3 regions of the Nocardioides bizhenqiangii genome follow, and region 3 is predicted to be linked to each of the others. Evidence: predicted binding sites of a transcription regulator. Region 3 holds the regulator's gene; each other region holds the start of a gene.
What was found. Region 3 encodes HrcA, which represses chaperone genes, less so after heat shock. Its sites were predicted from a motif close to TTGGCACTCGNNNNNNNCGAGTGCCAA; they were not measured.
Positions count from the first base shown of each region.

Region 1: a site for HrcA is predicted at 2,248-2,274, ahead of groES (co-chaperone GroES). Genes of this name have one in related genera too.
Region 2: a site for HrcA is predicted at 2,514-2,540, ahead of groL (chaperonin GroEL). Genes of this name have one in related genera too.

Region 1 is NZ_CP141059.1:3,598,984-3,603,717, reverse strand. It holds gene SHK19_RS17465 (hypothetical protein) at 1-859, opposite strand, end outside; gene SHK19_RS17460 (THUMP-like domain-containing protein) at 1,036-2,223, opposite strand; gene groES (co-chaperone GroES) at 2,433-2,732, shown strand; gene groL (chaperonin GroEL) at 2,820-4,445, shown strand; gene SHK19_RS17445 (DUF1684 domain-containing protein) at 4,531-4,734, shown strand, end outside.
Region 2 is NZ_CP141059.1:836,702-841,435, reverse strand. It holds gene SHK19_RS04110 (hypothetical protein) at 1-547, shown strand, start outside; gene groL (chaperonin GroEL) at 759-2,387, opposite strand; gene SHK19_RS04100 (hypothetical protein) at 2,584-4,719, opposite strand; gene SHK19_RS04095 (SigE family RNA polymerase sigma factor) at 4,719-4,734, opposite strand, start outside.
Region 3 is NZ_CP141059.1:1,679,025-1,683,758, reverse strand. It holds gene SHK19_RS08200 (16S rRNA (uracil(1498)-N(3))-methyltransferase) at 1-646, opposite strand, end outside; gene dnaJ (molecular chaperone DnaJ) at 665-1,834, opposite strand; gene hrcA (heat-inducible transcriptional repressor HrcA) at 1,885-2,901, opposite strand; gene SHK19_RS08185 (MBL fold metallo-hydrolase) at 2,994-3,845, shown strand; gene SHK19_RS08180 (adenylate/guanylate cyclase domain-containing protein) at 3,859-4,734, opposite strand, start outside.

The sequences.
Region 1 (4,734 bases), 1.9 Mb from region 3:
AGTCGGCCGGGCCGGTCTCGAACGCGACGGTCGAGGAGCGCTGCGTCGGCGTCCAGTCGACTGCGAGCGCCCAGTCGCCCGTCCGTACGTCGACCCGCAGGATCGTGGCCGCGCGCCCGTTGCCGCGCACGTAGGACACGAGCAGGTGGGCGCGGTCCTCCCAGGCCGCCGACCGGATCCTGCCGCGGATCCAGCTGCCGGGCGAGGGGAGCCTGGCCACTTGCTCACCGGTGACCTGGTCGACGACGAGCACCACCCCGCGTCGTACCGAGACCTCCGCGAGGCCCTCCGGCTGGGGTATCTCGGGCAGCTCGTCGCGGTCACGGTGGATGACCCGCGACCGGATCTCGCCCGTCGCGACGTCCGCCGTGTGGAGCCGGGGGGGCCGCCACTCCGAGCGTGAGACCTCGGACGGAGTGAATGTGATCCACCGCAGCGTGGAACCGTCAGGGCTCAGGACAGGAGTGCCGGCGACGGTGCCGATCTCGCGCACCCGGTTGCCACGCGCGTCCAGGAGCTCGACCCCGGCGGTGCCTTCGAAGTAGCGGTCGTCGACGACGAGGAACCCGTCCCCGAGGCGGGCGATCGCCGTGATCCCCCGATCCCGCGGCAGCTCGACGGTCCGGCCGTCGGGGGAGTGGTACGTGTGCCCGATGACGTACCCGATGGTCGGCGGGGGCCCGATCGGCAGTGCGTCGACCCACCCGATCGGGCCGGCGGGCGCCGTACTCACGGATGCGTCGGCAGACGTCGCGTCCGGCGACGGCGCCCCGTCGCGGTCGTCGCCCCCGCAGCCGGCGCCGACAACGACGAGCACGCCGACCACGGCCAAGGCGCCCATGACCCTCCGTGTGCTCACGTCCCTATGACGCGCCGGGGACGACCTCGGTTGCCCACCCCCCCGCGAATCGGGGGAGTTCGCCCGGCGAATCGGGCGAGTTCGCCCGGCGAACCGGCCGGATTCGACGGGTCAACTTCCCCGATTCGACGGGTGACCTTCCCCGATTCGGCGGGAGATTCCCCCCGATTCGACGGTCAGAAGGGGGAGACGAGAAGGGCGGTGCCGTGGCCGGCGACCCGGGTGAGCACCAGGGTGGCCTCCTCGTCGCCGGTGAGCGCGAGCCGCTTGCGCAGCGCGTCGGGTGCGACGTCGACGCCGCGCTTCTTGATGGTGAGGCGTCCGATGCCGCGCTCGCGGAGGGCGGCCCTGAGCTGCTTCTCGCGGTAGGGCAGGTTCTCGAGCACCCGGTAACCGCGGGCGAACGGTGTGCGGAAGGACTCGTCGGAGGTGACGTAGGCGATCCTGGCGTCCACCAGGTGTCCGTGGACGCCGGCCGCCACCGCGGTCACGAGACCGGCCCGGATCACCGCGCCGTCCGGCTCGTAGAGGAACGCGCCGACGTCGCCGACTCCGGTCTCCTCAATGCCCGGGTCGTCCTCGTCGGTCAGGGAGGCCAGGCCCCCGGCCTGCCCCGGGCCGGCCGAGGGGATGACGGTGGCCCGGCGGCTCGCGGTCGCCGTACGACCGGACCAGAGGGCGGCTTCCTTGACCTCGCCGCCGTCGCTCACCCACTCCGCCTCGACGTCGGGCGGCACCAGGGCGTGCGGGATGCCGGGGGCGACCTTGACGCACGCGTCACGGCGGAGCAGGCCCTCGATCCAGGTCCAGGGCGGCGCCCAGTCGTCGACATTGAAGGTGCGTCCGGCTCCGCTGCGCCGCGCGGGATCGGCGAACGCCAGGTCGAAGCCGCCGTGGTCGACCGTCGTCGCGTCGGCGACCTGGACCGCGCCGGGCAGCCCGAGCGCGGCCAGGTTGGCCTCGGCGATGGCCACGCGCACCGGGTCGAGGTCGACGCCGGCGCACACCAGCCCGGCGCGAGCACCGGCGATCAGGTCGCCGCCGATCCCGCAGCCGAGGTCGATCAGCGTGCGCGCGCCGAACGCTCCGTAGCGACCGGCCCGGTGGGCCGCGACCGACAGCCGGGTCGCCTGCTCGAGGCCGCTCGGCGTGAAGTACATCCGGTCCGCGAGCTCGCCGAACTTCGTGTGGCCGCGGTGTCTCAGCTCGACCTGGGTCATGGCCACGGCGACGGCGGCCGGCGACGCGTCCCGCCGCAGCTCGGCCTGCACCTGGAGCTCGGGCTCGTCAACGAGGTCAGTGGCTCTCGCCAGGAGCGCCTGCCCCTCGTCGGTGAGCAGCCACCGGAACGCCTCGAGGTCCACAGCACCGATCCTGTCAGACCCGCTCTGGCACTCGTTGAAGGAGAGTGCTAGTTTCGTGTTGGCACTCTCCACGTGAGTGTGCCAGCGCTTGCCGACGAGTGTGCGACCCCCGCGACGGCGTACTCCCCAAGGCAAGCCCCAACGTGGGTGGGCGCCAGCCCGCCAGACACCTGCACACACCCCGCACAAGAAAGTGGAGGTCGATCGACGTGTCGATCAACATCAAGCCGCTCGAGGACCGGATCGTCGTCAAGCCGCTCGACGCCGAGCAGACCACGGCTTCTGGCCTGGTCATCCCGGACACCGCCAAGGAGAAGCCCCAGGAGGGCGAGGTCCTCGCGGTCGGTCCCGGTCGCTTCAACGAGGACGGCGACGGCCGGATCCCGCTCGACGTGGCCGTGGGTGACAAGGTCATCTACAGCAAGTACGGCGGCACCGAGGTCAAGTACGGCGGCGAGGAGTACCTCATCCTTTCCGCTCGCGACGTCCTTGCCGTAGTCGGTTCCTGATCCCCGCGCCCGGACGTCATACGCGCCGCACCTCCCGAGGTGCGCGTCGTATGACGTCCGGGCGTGATCGTTCCTGAAGGAGAAGCAATGCCGAAGATCCTGGAGTTCGACGAGAATGCCCGGCGCGCTCTCGAGCGCGGCGTCGACAAGCTCGCCGACACGGTCAAGGTGACCCTCGGCCCCAAGGGCCGCTACGTCGTCCTCGACAAGAAGTGGGGCGCGCCCACCATCACCAACGACGGTGTGACCGTCGCGCGCGAGATCGAGCTCGACGACCCGTTCGAGAACCTTGGTGCCCAGCTCACCAAGGAGGTCGCCACCAAGACCAACGACATCGCTGGTGACGGCACCACCACCGCGACCGTGCTCGCGCAGGCGATGGTGCACGAGGGCCTCCGCGCGGTGGCCGCCGGCGCCAACCCGATGGGTGTCAAGCGCGGCATGGACGCCGCCGCGACCGCGGTGTCCGACGCACTGCTCGCCGCCGCCCGCGAGGTGGAGACGAAGGAGGACATGGCCAGCGTGGCCACGATCTCCAGCCGCGACAGCCACATCGGCGAGCTGCTCGCCGAGGCCTTCGACAAGGTGGGCAAGGACGGTGTGATCACCGTCGAGGAGTCCAACACCATGGGCACCGAGCTCGAGTTCACCGAGGGCATGCAGTTCGACAAGGGCTACATCTCGGCCTACTTCGTCACCGACCCGGAGCGGATGGAAGCGGTCATCGACGACCCCTACATCCTGCTGCACCAGGGCAAGATCTCCGCGATCGCCGACCTGCTGCCGCTGCTCGAGAAGGTCATCCAGGCCGGCAAGCCGCTGTTCATCCTTGCCGAGGACGTCGACGGCGAGGCGCTCTCCACGCTCGTGGTCAACAAGATCCGCGGCACCTTCACCGCGGTCGCGGTGAAGAGCCCGGCGTTCGGTGACCGGCGCAAGGCGATGATGCAGGACATCGCGATCCTGACCGGCGGTCAGGTCATCGCGCCCGAGGTCGGCCTCAAGCTCGACCAGGTCGGGCTCGACGTGCTCGGCCAGGCCCGCCGCATCGTGGTCACCAAGGACAGCACCACGATCGTCGACGGCGCCGGCGACCCGGCGCAGGTCGAGGGTCGCGTCAACCAGATCAAGCAGGAGATCGAGGCGGCCGACAGCGACTGGGACCAGGAGAAGCTCCAGGAGCGTCTCGCCAAGCTCGCCGGCGGCGTCTGCGTGATCAAGGTCGGCGCCGCCACCGAGGTGGAGCTCAAGGAGAAGAAGCACCGCATCGAGGACGCCGTGTCGGCGACCCGGGCCGCGATCGAGGAGGGCATCGTCCCCGGCGGTGGCTCTGCGCTCATCCACGCGGTCTCGGTGCTCGACAAGGACCTCGGGCTGACCGGCGACGAGGCGGTCGGTGTCCGCATCGTCCGCAAGTCGGCCGACGAGCCGCTGCGCTGGATCGCCGAGAACGGCGGCGTCAACGGCTACGTCGTGACGACCAAGGTGCGCGAGCTCGGCGTCGGCAACGGCTACAACGCGGCCACCGAGGAGTACGGCGACCTGGTCGCCCAGGGCGTCCTCGACCCGGTCAAGGTGACCCGCTCGGCGCTGGTCAACGCGACCTCGATCGCTGCGATGCTGCTGACGACCGAGACCCTGGTCGTCGACAAGCCCGAGGAAGAGGAGCCCGACGCGGCCGGTCACGGCCACGGTCACGGCCACGGGCACTGATCCACCCGGCTCATCCCAACGTCGACCCGGCGCGTTCAAACGCGCCGGGTCGACGCAATTCGGGCCTACGGGGCAGGATCGGGGCGTGGCTGGAGACTTTCTCGGGGAGTGGCAGGCGTTCCGTGCCCAGCGCGAGGCGCGGCTGACCGCCCCGCACGGCTTCCTGTCGATCACCGGGCTGTACTGGCTGACGGAGAAGCGCAGGCAGTACGACGGCGCCCCGGGGGTCTGGTGGCTCGGTGCCGACGGCGTCGAGGTCGAGCTCGGTCCGGACGAGGCCCTGACGATC
Region 2 (4,734 bases), 840 kb from region 3:
GGCCAACGGCTCGGTCAACTGGTTCGAGCCGTGGATCTCCGCGTTCGACGAGGGCGCCGCGCGGCACGCCGACGGCGACCTGGAGGGCGCGCTCGAGCGCTACGCCACCGCGCTCGAGGACGTGCCGGTCGAGGAGGAGTGCACGGTGCGGATCAACATCGCGCTGGCCGACGAGACGCTGGGCGACACCGCACACGAGGCCGGCGACGCCGACGAGGCGGCCGGTTGGTGGCAGGCCGGCATCGACGCCCTGGCCGAGGGCGACTGCCCCACCGACTCCGGCCGCGGCGAGGACCAGACCCGCGACGCCGCGGCCGTCGACCAACGCCTGCGCGACAAGCTGCAGCAGCAACAACAACAGCAACAGCAGGAAGAGCAGCAACAGCAGCAGGACGACCAGGAGCAGACCCCCGAGGAGCGGCGCCAGCAGCGCCAGCAGGAGCGCAAGGAGCGCCGGCTGGAGGAGCGCAACGAGGACGCGATCGAGGAGGAGCAGGACTACGAGGAGGACGAGCGGGACCGCGACTACTCGCAGTACCACTGGTGACCGGTCAGGCCGAGCGCCTCGTCGAAATGCATCAAGGCCCCTGCCGGAGCAGGGGCCCTGATGGTGAAGCTGATGCGTGACCGGACTGGTCTCGATATGCGCCGCACGTCCCGCGCTGACGCGCGGTCGATGCCGGCGCTACTCGACCTTGCCGCTGTGCTCGTCCGGTCAGGCCGCGAGCAAGCTCGCGGACCTGTCCGAACGAAGGCGACTAAAAGTCCATGCCGCCCATGCCGCCGGACGGGTCGCCGCCCATGGCGGGCGCCTTCTCCGGCTTGTCGGCAACCACGGCCTCGGTGGTGAGGAAGAGCGCCGCGATGGAGGCGGCGTTCTGCAGCGCGGAGCGGGTCACCTTGGCGGGGTCGATGATGCCGACGGCGATCATGTCGACGTACTCACCCGTGGCGGCGTTGAGTCCGAACCCGGCCTCGAGACCGCGGACCTTCTCCGCCACGACGCCACCCTCGAGACCGGCGTTGATCGCGATCTGCTTGAGCGGGGCCTCGATGGCGACCTTGACGATGTTGGCACCCGTGGCCTCGTCGCCCTCGAGCTCGAGCTTGGCGAACGCGCCCAGGCCGGCCTGGACCAGCGCCACGCCACCTCCGGCGACGATGCCCTCCTCGACGGCAGCCTTCGCGTTGCGGACGGCGTCCTCGATGCGGTGCTTGCGCTCCTTGAGCTCGACCTCGGTGGCCGCGCCGACCTTGATGACGGCCACGCCGCCGGCCAGCTTGGCGAGGCGCTCCTGGAGCTTCTCGCGGTCGTAGTCGGAGTCCGACTTGTCGATCTCGGCGCGGATCTGGTTGACCCGACCCTCGATCTGGGCCGTGTCGCCGGCACCCTCGACGATGGTGGTCTCGTCCTTGGTGATGACGACCTTGCGGGCCTGGCCGAGCAGCTCGATGCCGGCGGACTCGAGCTTGAGGCCGACCTCCTCCGAGATGACCTGGCCACCGGTCAGGATCGCGATGTCCTGCAGCATGGCCTTGCGGCGGTCTCCGAAGCCCGGGGCCTTGACGGCGACGGACTTGAAGGTGCCGCGGATCTTGTTGACGACCAGCGTCGAGAGAGCCTCGCCGTCGACGTCCTCGGCGATGATGACGAGCGGCTTGCCCGACTGCATGACCTTCTCGAGCAGCGGCAGCAGGTCCTTGACGCTGCTGACCTTGGAGTTGGCGATGAGGACGTAGGGGTCCTCGAGCACCGTCTCCATCCGCTCCGGGTCGGTGACGAAGTAGGCCGAGATGTAGCCCTTGTCGAAACGCATGCCCTCGGTGAGCTCGAGGTCGAGGCCGAAGGTGTTCGACTCCTCGACCGTGATCACGCCCTCCTTGCCGACCTTGTCCATCGCCTCGGCGATGATCTCGCCGACCGTGGTGTCAGCGGCGGAGATGGACGCGGTGGAGGCGATCTGCTCCTTGGTCTCGATCTCCTTGGCCATGCCGAGCAGCTGCTCGGACACGGCCTCGACGGCGGCCTCGATGCCGCGCTTCAGGCCCATCGGGTTGGCACCCGCGGCGACGTTGCGCAGGCCCTCGCGGACCATCGCCTGGGCAAGGACGGTCGCCGTCGTCGTACCGTCACCGGCGACGTCGTCGGTCTTCTTCGCGACCTCCTTGACCAGCTCGGCGCCGATCTTCTCGTAGGGGTCCTCGAGCTCGATCTCCTTGGCGATGGACACACCATCGTTGGTGATCGTGGGGGCTCCCCACTTCTTCTCGAGCACGACGTTGCGGCCCTTGGGACCGAGGGTGACCTTGACGGCGTCGGCGAGGGTGTTCATTCCTCGCTCGAGACCGCGCCGGGCCTCCTCGTTGAAAGCAATCAGCTTCGGCATGACTCCTGCGATTCCTTCGCTAGAGATGTCTGGGGGCCCGGATCGTCGCCCGCGACGGACGGCCAGACCGAACCGGCGGACCCTTCCCGCCGACGCTGCTGACCTCGACTCCCCGAGCCGGGATTTCTGTCACTCTCCCTAGGAGAGTGCCAATGCCATGTTTAGCACTCGACCCCTACGAGTGCAAGAAGCGGGGTCAGTCCCCGGGAGGAGTCAGGTCGGCGAAGCTGGACGCCAACGGGTCGCGGTCGGTGAGACCGGTCAGCTCGGACACCCGGGCGAGCCAGCGGGTCCCCGGGTCCCAGGCCAGGATCCGCCGGCCGGTGCTGGCGCTCGCCGACCAGTACAGGACCTGCGTCGGCGTCACCCAGTCCAGCACGGCCACACTCCCCAACCCGCGGTCGCCGTCGACGAACGGGTACGCAAGTCCTGCAGCCCAGTCGCTGTCCGGCTGGCCGACGAGCAGGACATGGGCACCACCGGTCGAGGTGCCGTCGGGTCCGGTCATCGGTTCGGAGACCACGTAGTCCTGGGCGACCATCTCGGCGTACGGCGAGGCGTCACCGTTGTCTATCGCGGGAAGCACCGCCTGGGCTCCCGGTGCGCCCCAGATGTCGCCGTCGCGGGGGTACGGCGCCGCCTCGGAATCGCCGTCAACGGAGTATGCCGTGCCGTCAGTCGCCCCGAGGGCCTCAGGGACCCAGATCCGTCGGTCGTCGAACCACGCAGCACCTTCGGCGAGCCAGTCGGGGGTTTCGATCGTCGACCAGGTGCCCTGGAGGAAGTCGTAAACCTCGAGCGAGCTCCGCTGCACGAAGAAGACGTGTCTGCCGTCCGGCGACACGTCACCGAGGGAGCCGATGGCGTTGCCTTCCTCATCGGCGACCGGGTCGAGGTGGTCGATGGCGAAGGAGTACGTCGTTCCATCGTGGGTGAGCACCACGCCCCTGCTCCGGATCTGGAAGACGCCGACCGCACGTCGGCCGGTGGGGACCGGTGGGAGCCCCTCGGAGAGGTCGATGGTCTGCGGGAGCGGCGAGTCGCCGAGCCAGGGGAGAGAGGTCTCCTCACCTGCCGGTGGCGCCCACCAGATGCTCGCGCCGCCGTAGGCCGGGCCGCGCTCGGCAGTGGGCAGGTCGACCGGCTCGGTGGCCGGCGGCAGCGACGGGTCGGCGAAGCTGGCGACGTACGACTCCTTGCCCGGCGTCCAGCCGCGGATGTCGGAGACCCGGTAGACATCGGGCCTGCCGACCCGCCAGGCGAGGATCCGGGCGTCCTCGTGACGCGACTCGAAGAGCACGGTCTCGGGATCGAGCCAGCCCACGACCGGGCAGCACTGCTTCCAGCGCCCGTCAACCATCTCGAGCGGCATGGCGAGGATCGCCTCCGGCGTCGTCCGACCACCTGCTCCCACCGCGTCAAGGGTGTAGCCCTTGCCACCGTCGGGGTCCGGGACCGGACCGGCCAGGAAGAGGCCGCGCGCACCGCCCTCGGTGTCACGCTTGATCGGGCCATGGAAGTCGTCGACCTCCTGCGGACCGCCGTAGGAGTCAGGCCGCGAGGTCGATCGGATCGCATTGCCCACGGGGTCGTAGAGCATCCATTCGACCTCGGTGCCGTCGGGAAGGCTGGCCGAGAGGATTCGAATCGTGCGACCGTCGCTCGTCCATTTCGCCGTCGCGCCGAGCCCCTCGGAGGCAGGCACCCGCGACCACCCTGCCGTCTCGAAGTCGTAGACCTCCAGCCAGTTCCGCTGCACGAAGAACGCGTGGCGCCCGTCGGGGGACAGGCTCTCCTGGGTCACCGGCGGTCGAAAGCCGCCTCCGTCGGTGACGGGCTCGAGCCGACTGACGTCGAGCGAGTACGACGCCCCGTCGGCGCCGACCACCACAACATCGCCGGGCTCGTCCCCCCACAGTTGGAACAGGCCGACCGCGCGGACACCGGTCGGCACCTCGCCCTCGGTCTCTGACAGGTCGATCCGCTCCGGCAGGCCGGAGCCGGTCAGCCGCGGGAGGTCCGTCTCCTGATCGGTCGCGGGCGCCCACCACACCTCGGCTCCGCCGTACGGCCCGCCGCGCTCGGCCTTCGGTCCGGGAGCGGGCGACTCCGTGGAGCTGGTGGTCGGGGGCGGCGGCGCCTCGTCACCGCGGCCGGAGACGACCACGGTCGTCGTGCCGACGACCACGACGACCGCGACGGCAGCACCCGCAACCGCGTGCCGCCGGCGTCGTACGACGGCCGCCCGCTCCCATGCTCCGTCGACCAGGTCGATCGGGGTCAGGTCGGCGACCCGCTCCTCGAGCAGCTCGCGCAGTCGCTGGTCGGTCATCAGGACTCCTCCCGC
Region 3 (4,734 bases):
CGGCACCGGCCGCGACGAGACCGGAGACCTCGTCGTCGGTCAGTCCGCCCTCGGGACCGACCACGACCAGGATCTCGCCGGCGTCCGGGACCGCGAGCGCGCCGATCGGCTCGGTCGCCTCCTCGTGCAGCACCACGGCGAGGTCCGCGGCGCCGACCAGGGCCCGGACGTCGGGGGTGGTGGCGAGCGGCGGTACGACCGGGTGCCAGGCCCGGCGGGCCTGCTTGGCCGCCTCGCGTGCCGTGCTCTGCCACTTCGCGTGCGACCTGGCCGCCCGCTCGCCCTTCCACACCGCCACGCTGCGGGAGGCCGCCCACGGGACGATCCGGTCGACGCCGATCTCGGTGAGCACCTCGACGGCGAGCTCGCCGCGGTCGCCCTTGGGGAGCGCCTGCACGACGGTCACAGCAGGGCTCGGCCGCGGCACCACGTCGACCGCGGTCACCCGCACGTCGAAGGAGCGCTTGGACGTCGCGCTGACCTCGCCGGTCGCGACCAGGCCGAGCCCGTCGGCCAGCGTGACCTGCTCACCGACCCGCAGGCGACGTACGACGACGGCGTGGTGGGCCTCGTCTCCCTCCACCGTGACGACCGCGCCGGCGGTGACCCCGTCCAGGGACGGCACGACGTGCTGCGGGAGGGTCACGGGAGCACCACGCGCCGGTCAGTGCTGGTTGAACGCGTCGCGGAGCCGGCCGAACACCGACCGCTGCGTCGGCCGGACGTTGCCGCTCGGCTGCTCCTCGCCGCGGACCGCGGCGAGCTCGCGGAGCAGCTCCTCCTGCCGCGGGTCGAGCCGGGTCGGCGTCTCCACGTGGACGGTGACGATCAGGTCGCCGCGGCCACCGCGCAGGCCGGGGACGCCCTGGCCACGGACCACGGTCTCGCTGCCGGACTGTGTGCCGGGCTCGACCTCGAGCTGGAAGTCGGTCTGCAGTCCCGAGTCACCGGCGCCCTCGGCGCCGACCAGGTCGGCCTCGAGCGTCGGCAGCGTCAGGACGGTGCCGAGCGCGGCCGCCGTCATCGGCACGACGACGGTGCAGTGCAGGTCGTTGCCGTGCCGGGTGAACGTCGGGTGCTGGGCGACGAGGATCTCGACGTAGAGATCCCCCGGGGGGCCGCCGCCGGGGCCGACCTCGCCCTGCTCGCTCAGCTGGACCCGGGTGCCGGTGTCGACGCCGGCGGGGATCTTGACGGTGAGGGTGCGGCGGGAGCGCACCCGTCCGTCGCCCGCGCACTCGCGGCAGGGGTCGGGGATCACGGACCCGAAGCCCCGGCAGGCCGGGCAGGGCCGCAGGGTGCGGATCTCACCGAGGAACGAGCGCTGCACGTGTGCGACCTCGCCCTGGCCGTGGCAGGTCTCGCACGTCACCGGCTGGCTGCCCGGCGCCGCGCCGGCGCCGCCGCAGGTGGTGCACCGGATCGCGGTGTCGACCTTGAGCTCACGGGAGACTCCGAACGCTGCTTCGGCGAGGTCGACCTCGAGGCGGATCAGCGCGTCCTGGCCGCGACGCGTGCGCTGGCGCGGGCCGCGGGTGGCGCCGCCCGCCGCGCCGCCGAAGAACGCGTCCATGATGTCGGTGAAGGAGAAGCCGGCACCCTGGCCGCCGAAGCCGCCGCCGAACGGGTCGCCGCCACGGTCGTAGGCGGCCCGCTTCTGCGGGTCCGACAGGACCTCGTAGGCCGCCGTCACCTGCTTGAACTGCTCCTGCGCCGTGGGATCGGGATTCACGTCGGGGTGGAGCTGTCGGGCGAGGCGCCGGTAGGCCTTCTTGATGGCGTCGGCGTCCGCGTCGCGGGCGACACCGAGGAGGTCGTACAGGTCCTGATTCACGTGCTTCCTTGCTTGTCTGGGATCGGGACTGGTTCGGGTGGAGCGGGGCGTCAGCCCTCGTCGAGGATTCGCGAGACGTAACGGGCGACCGCGCGGACCGCGGCCATGGTGCTCGGGTAGTCCATCCGGGTCGGGCCGACGATGCCGAGCGACGCCAGCGCGTCGTCGGGGCCGTAGCCGGTGGCGACCACGCTGGTGGACGAGAGCTCCTCGTAGGGACCCTCAGCCCCGATGCGCACGGTGACCGTGCCGCCGCTGGTGGCCTCGCCGAGGAGCTTCAGCAGCACCACCTGCTCCTCGAGCGCCTCCAGCAGGGGACGGACGGCGGAGTCGAAGCTGTCGCCGAAGCGGGCGAGGTTCGCCGTACCGCCGACGGCGATGCGCTCGTCCGAGCGGTGGTCGCTCATCGCCTCGACGAGGGTCTCGACGACGGCGACGGTGGCCGGGGACGCGGGCTGCTCGCCTGCGACGAGAGCATCGAGGGCGACGGCCGCGGCCGCGATCTGCTCACCGATCGCCGTCAGGTTGATCCGCGAACGCAGGGCGGCCAGGTCGTCGTCGGCGAGCTCCTCGGTGAGCTCGACCAGCCGCTGCTCGACGCGGCCCGTGCTGAGGATGAGGACGACGAGCAGCCGGCTCGGGGTGAGCGCGACGATCTCGACGTGCCGGACCGTCGAGCGCGACAGCGTCGGGTACTGCACGACGGCGACCTGCCGGGTCAGCTGCGACAGCACCCTGACCGACCGGTGCACGACGTCGTCGAGGTCGACAGCGCCGTCGAGGAAGGTGGCGATCGCCCGGCGCTCGGCCGAGCTCATCGGCTTGACGGTCGTCAGCCGGTCGACGAACAACCGGTAGCCCTTGTCGGTCGGCACCCGTCCGGCGCTGGTGTGGGGCTGTGCGAGGTAGCCCTCCTCCTCGAGGGCGGCCATGTCGTTGCGGATGGTCGCCGGTGACACGTTGAGCCCGTGCCGCTCGACCAGCGCCTTCGAACCGACCGGCTCCTCGGTGGCGACGTAGTCCTCCACGATCGCGCGCAGTACGGCGAGCCTGCGGTCCTCCTGCATCTCGCCTCCCTCTTGACTGCCTGGCACTCGGGTCGTCTGAGTGCCAAGGATACCGCCGTGGGCGCCGTGCGCACGTTCGGTAGCGTCGCTGCATGCCCTTCGCCGAGATCGCCGACCGGGTGTGGGTCGCCCGCTATCCCTGGCTCGACGTCAACGTGAGCGTGGTCGGCGGCAGCCGCGGCCTGGTCGTCGTCGACACCCACAGCTCCGCGCTCGTCGCGCGCGAGGTGGTTGCCGACGTCCGCGCGCTCGGCGCCGGCGAGGTGGTGGCGGTGGTGAACACCCACGAGCACTTCGACCACACCTTCGGCAACGTCACGTTCCGCGAGGAGTACGGCGCCGGCCTGCCCATCCATGCGACCGACGAGGCCGCCGCTCGGACCATCGCGGCTGGCGAGCGGATCAAACGTGCCTACGACGCAGAGGCCGACGACCCGCACCGCGACGAGGTGCTCGCGACGACGATCGTGCCCGCTGACCAGGTGTTCTCCTCCGCCTCGGTGCTCGACCTGGGCGACCGCGCGGTCGAGCTGGTCCACCCGGGCCGGGGCCACACCGGCGGCGACCTCGTGGTCAGGGTGCCCGCCGCCGACGCGCTGCTGGCCGGCGACCTGGTCGAGGAGTCCGCGCCGCCGGCGTACGGGGGCGACTCCTACCCGCTGGATTGGCCACAGACGCTCGACCTCGTGCTCAACCTGACCACCCCCGGCTCGGTCGTCGTGCCCGGACACGGCGCCGTCGTCGACCGGGCCTTCGTGCAGGACCAGCGCTCGGACATCGGTGTCGTGGCGGAGACGATCCGCGACCTCGCCGGGCGCGGCGTGCCGTTGGCCGACGCGCTCGCCGCGGCGGAGTGGCCGTTCCCCGCCGAGCGGCTGGCCGACGCCGTACGACGTGGCTACGAGCAGCTGCCCCGGTCCGAGAAGCGGCTGCCGCTGGCCTGAGGGCCGCTGACTGTCACGCGGTCGGCGCCGTCACCGGCCCGAGCGGCGCGAGCACCTCGAGCGGCTCCGCCTTGCCCTTGAGCGGGACGCTGCCCCGGGAGACCAGCGGCACGTCCGTCGTCAGCATCGCCGCCGTGGCCGCGGTGATCAGCACGTCGTCCCCGGTCTGCCGGGTGGCGGCCTCGACCCGGGCGGCGACGTTGACGGCGTCGCCGATGACGCTGAAGTTCAGCCGGCCCGCGCCACCGATCGATCCTGCGACCACCCGGCCGGTGTTGACCCCGGCAGCCACGCTCAGGCCGGTGTCGAGCGCGGCCGCGGCCGCGACGATCTCCCGCGCAGCCGCCACGGCGCGGTCCGCGTGGTCCGGGAAGAGCTCGGGAGCCCCGAACACCGCCAGCAGCCCGTCGCCGATGAACTTGTCGACGTGCCCGCCGTGCTTGTCGACGATCGGCACCATCACCGAGAACAGCCGGTTGAGGGTGGCTACCACCGCGGTGGCCGGCGCGCTCTCGGCGTAGGACGTGAAGCCGATGACGTCACAGAACATGATCGAGACCTCGACCTCGACACCTTCCTCCGGGAACTGACCGGAGAGGATGAGGGCGGCGACCTCCTTGTCGACGTAGGTGCCGAACGCCGCGCGCATCTGCTCGCGCTCCTCCAACCCGCGCGCCATCAGGTTGAAGTCGTGCGCGAGCTCCCCCAGCTCGTCACTGGTCGTCACCGGCACTCGCGCCGCCAGGTCCCCGTCCGCGACCCTGGCCATCGCCACCCGGACCCGCTCGATCGGGCGCGTGATCGCCTCGGCCAGCAGCACCGAGAGCTCGTGGGAGAGAGCGAGTCCCACGCAGACCGACGCCACGACCGCCAGCACCAGGTCGTCGGA